One region of the Lactobacillus sp. X-49 genome, then DNA from elsewhere that is predicted to be linked to it. Evidence: predicted binding sites of a transcription regulator. Region 1 holds the regulator's gene; the other holds the start of a gene.
The links. The regulator LexA, encoded in region 1, represses DNA repair genes until DNA is damaged. The targets are predictions, from matches to a motif close to CNAACANNTGTTNG.
Positions count from the first base shown of each region.

Region 2: the regulator LexA is predicted to act here: its motif matches at 1,279-1,292, upstream of recA (recombinase RecA).

Region 1 covers NZ_JBXSQM010000007.1:39,314-41,729, forward strand. Annotated here, with positions in the region: gene ACYIAQ_RS04780 (ABC transporter ATP-binding protein) at 1-90, opposite strand, end outside; gene ACYIAQ_RS04785 (YneF family protein) at 163-378, opposite strand; gene ACYIAQ_RS04790 (DUF896 domain-containing protein) at 448-696, opposite strand; gene lexA (transcriptional repressor LexA) at 834-1,457, shown strand; gene ACYIAQ_RS04800 (nucleoside phosphorylase) at 1,683-2,416, opposite strand, start outside.
Region 2 covers NZ_JBXSQM010000002.1:21,049-23,464, reverse strand. Annotated here, with positions in the region: gene recA (recombinase RecA) at 91-1,197, opposite strand; gene ACYIAQ_RS01415 (ABC transporter permease) at 1,347-2,006, opposite strand; gene ACYIAQ_RS01410 (glycine betaine ABC transporter substrate-binding protein) at 2,006-2,416, opposite strand, start outside.

The sequences.
Region 1 (2,416 bases):
CACAGAAGTTAAAGCTAAAAATGCAACTCCAATTATATATCTCCTTTTTTCTTGTTTAAAAAACCATTTTAATTTAAAAAATATACCCATTTTTCACCTATCTTGCCTAAATAAAAAGACGAGAATAAATCCTCGTCTTTAATTTCAATCTAGTAAGACCTTTTATTTTTGATGCTTCATCATGTTCATTACTTGGTTAACCTTCTTTGCCGAAGGCTTTTGTCCCATTTGTGACATCATAGCAACAATCATATCTTCACTGATTGGTGGATTATCCTTAAAATATTTCTTCATATACGCTCTAGCACCATAAAAGCCTCCAACTAGACCTATTAAGAGTGCAATAACTATTAAAAAGATCGCTAATCCCAATTTCATAAAATAATCACCTCAATTTGTCCAATAGGTATATCTTACCTAAAAATTACATAAATTTAAAGGTCTAACTTAATCTTTTCTTAAACCTTTTTTACGTTGAACTGCTTTTGCTTTTTCAGATGTTAATTCGTTACCGTTTTTGTCAATTATGACTAAATTCTCAACATCTTGTTTAAATCCAGCCCGAAAATTCGCAATAAATTTCTTATGCAGTTCCCGACGCTCTCTTTCTTCCTCATCGGTTAGTCCGACAGATTTTTTCTTGTGGTACAATTCATTAATTCTATTTGTTAATTTTTTTTCATTATCTTTCGTCATGTTACACCTCTTGGTTTAAAAGTCTAACCTATTTTTACAAATAAAAAAAGGTTTAATAATTAGAACGTTTGTTTGTACTTGATAGTTATATCTGGTAAAATAACATTAAAATTAAGTCTGCTACATGGGAGAAATCTATGACTACCAAACAAAGCTCTAAACAATTACAAATACTTCAATACATATATGACACGGTTCAAAAACGTGGATTCCCACCGACTGTCCGTGAAATCTGCCATGAAGTTGATCTATCTTCAACTTCGACGGTTCATGGTCACTTAGCGCGCTTGCAGCGAAAAGGGTTACTAATTAAAGATGCAACCAAACCGCGTGCCCTTGAAATAACAGAAGCTGGAAAGAATGCGCTTGGTGTAAAGCCATCAGAAATTCCAATTGTAGGTGTTGTTACGGCAGGGCAACCGATTCTTGCCGTAGAAGATATTGAAGACTACTTTCCTCTACCTCCAGACTTAGCAAATGACGCGGGTGACCTGTTTATGCTTAGGGTACACGGCGAAAGCATGATCAATGCTGGCATATTAAACGGTGATAATGTAATTGTGCGTAAACAAAGTTCTGCTACTAACGGTGAAATTGTCGTTGCCATGACAGATGAAAACGAAGCAACTGTTAAACGTTTCTATAAAGAAAAGAACCATTACCGTCTTCAACCAGAGAACGATTCAATGTCCCCAATTATTTTATCAAGTGTTCATATTCTTGGAAAAGTTATTGGCTTGTATCGCAACAGTATTATTTAAAGTAACCCAACTGATAATAGCTTCATGAAAACCGTAACAACACTGTTACGGTTTTTTAATAGTCGATATTTTATATTTTTCCACATTAATTAGATATCATGAATTCACAAATTTTTGGGGCTTTTTGCATGCTTAACCTTGCTATAACAATATTTTTTCTTTGGATTGTGAAATTTTCTAGTGTTTCATATAGGTTTCACAACCATATTTTTTCACAAAGTTTACTTAAACTTCAGCAATTATTTTAGCCGCTAAAGTGAGAGCAGTTTTATGAGCATCCAGTCCCCAGCCCCTATCTTTGTGACATTCAATACTACTTAATGAATCTGCAGTAAATAAGATTTGAGCAAAATCAACTCGGCGAAATTGAGCACATGCAGCCATGGCTGCACACTCCATTTCAACACAAGCAGCACCAAGTTTTCTAAATTGTTGAACTTTTTGAGCAGTTTCTCTGAAAAAACCATCAGTTGTCCAGGTTAAAACTTTCTTAGCTTTTAAACCATTTTGTTTCATTAAAAATTCAATTCGGCTTAAATAAGCTGAGTTTAAGTCAACAAAGTTACTGGCTTCCATATAATGAAATGAAGTACCTTCATCTCTAATTGCTTTAGTTGGTAATAAAAAATAACCTTCTGGAAGGTCAACCAATGTTCCAGCCGAACCAATCGTTAATATTTGCTTAACCCCATAACTAATTAGCCAATCAAGTAATTCAGTGGCAGCTGCAGCACCCAGTTTGGCTTGACAAAATGTGATTTTTTCTTGACCAATTTCAACTTCATAAATGGGGGTTTTACCTTCAAAGCAATCAAATTGTCCTATTAAACGATGCGGATATACTATTAAAAATTGTTTTATTGCGTCCTTTGTAATAAATGCAAATAACAATTTTCGGTGAAAGTGATAGTTCACTTTACTTCTTTCATGGTCTGGCTCTAGTACTGCGTTTCGATTTG
Region 2 (2,416 bases), on a different contig from region 1:
TGATAATAATAAATAACCTCGTGACCTATGTCAATCAACTAGAAAAAAACCTTGATCAGAATTTATAGATCAAGGTTAATTTCTTCAATTTTAACTACTTTTGCCATCAGCTTCCTTTCCTTCAGAAGCCTCCTTTTCTACATTCTTCAGTTCCTTTACCTTTTTCACTCTCTCAGGATCTTCTCTTTCCGATATTGAATCTTCATCAATACCATAGGCGTGGCGCACCTGCTGTTGGACTTCGTCGTAAATATCTTGATGCTCTTCTAAATATTTCTTGGCATTTTCACGTCCTTGACCAATTCGCTCATCCTTATATGAGTACCAAGAACCTGCTTTAGCAATTATGTCATGTTCAGCCGCCATATCAAGTAATTCACCACTTTGAGAAATACCTTTACCATACATCATATCCACTTCGGCAACCTTAAACGGTGGAGCAACTTTATTTTTGACTACCTTAATCTTAACCCGATTACCAGTAATCTCGCCACCTGTCTGCTTTATTTTTTCTGCCCTTCTAATTTCTAAACGAATAGTTGCATAAAATTTGAGAGCCCTACCACCAGGAGTTGTTTCCGGATTACCAAACATAATCCCAACTTTTTCACGAATCTGGTTAATAAATATTGCAATGGTTTTGGTCTTATTAATGTTACCAGAAAGTTTACGTAATGCTTGACTCATTAACCTGGCTTGCAATCCAACATGACTGTCACCCATTTCACCATCAATTTCAGCTTGAGGAACTAAAGCTGCAACGGAGTCAACAATCAAAATATCAATCGCTCCACTACTAATCAGAGTATCTGCAATTTGCAGTCCTTCTTCACCCGTATTAGGTTGAGACAAAATTAATGAGTCAACATCAACTCCTAAGGCTTCTGCATAAGCTGGATCCATTGCATTTTCAGCATCAATATATGCAGCTGTACCACCACGTTTTTGTACCTCAGCCACTGCATGCAAAGCAACAGTCGTTTTCCCTGAAGATTCTGGTCCATAAACTTCTACAATTCTACCACGTGGATAGCCACCGACTCCTAGTGCAGCATCAAGTGCAAGCGAACCAGATGGAATAGTCGAAATCTTTGTATCTGCTTTATCGCCCATTCGCATTACGGCACCTTTACCAAAGTTTTTTTCGATTTTCTTTAGTGCAGTTTCTAATGCAGCTTTTTTTTCATCTTTTGGCAAGACTTTTCCTCCTCTTATTAAACTGACCAAATTTATTTTTATTAATTATACTTTGAATCAATGGTTATTTGCAAGAAATAGCGAACAAATGTTTTTGTTTATTTACTTACATTATTAAATACGCTTAAATAGCTAAAATTCTTCAAAAATTATTTTTGTAATCCTTTAGGTTGTAACCATTTTTGTAAAAAATTTAAAATAATATCTGAAAAAATTGCCATCAAAGCTGTTGGCACTGCACCAGCCAAAATAATTGCACTACCATTCGTTGCGTTAGTGCCGCGAATAATAATATCACCTAATCCTCCAGCACCAACAAACGAACCAATAGATGTTATCCCAATCGCAATTACCAATGCATTCTTTAATCCAGCAATAATTACAGATAATGATAAAGGTAATCGTACCATATAAAGCAACTGAAATTTAGTCATTCCCATACCTTGAGCAGAATCAATAACATTTTTATCGACATTTTTTATGCCCGTGTAGGTGTTTTTAATAATTGGTAGCAAAGAATAAACAGTCGTTGCGCAAATGACAGTCATCACTCCCAAACCCATCCCAATCATTAAAATTGAAAGCATTGCAAGTGAAGGAATCGTTTGAATAAAATTAGCAATTTCTAGTACAAAATTCCCCAGATAATAATATCGAGAAATAATAATACCAATAGGAATTCCAATAATTGCAGCAAGTAAAACCCCGTAAATTGATATCAAAAAAGTTCGGTTGAATTGTTGCAGTACATATACACCATTATGTTGATAATAATAGATAAATTGCTGCCATAAAGATAACTTTGCCATCACTCTTGCCCCCTAAAATAGTTGTGCTTAACTAAAAATTCATGTGCTACTGTTGCAGGTTCTAATAATTCATCATCGACCTGAAAATTCATTTTACGCATATCATGAACACTTATCTGCCCCACTAAACGCTCCAGAATTGGCTTAAGTTCGGGGTGTTCGCGCAATAAATAATTATTAATTAACATACCGCAATTATATGGTGGGAAGAAATGCTTATCATCTTTAAGCAAGTGAAGTTTATAACTATCAATTCGACCATCAGTCGAGTAACCCAAAATAACATTCATCTTGCCACTTTTTAGAGAAGAATAAACAAGCCCTGCGTTCATTGGCCGCATCTTGCTAAAAGTAATACCATATGCTGTTTGAAACGAAGGATAGCCAACCCCCGGTGCATTAACCCATTC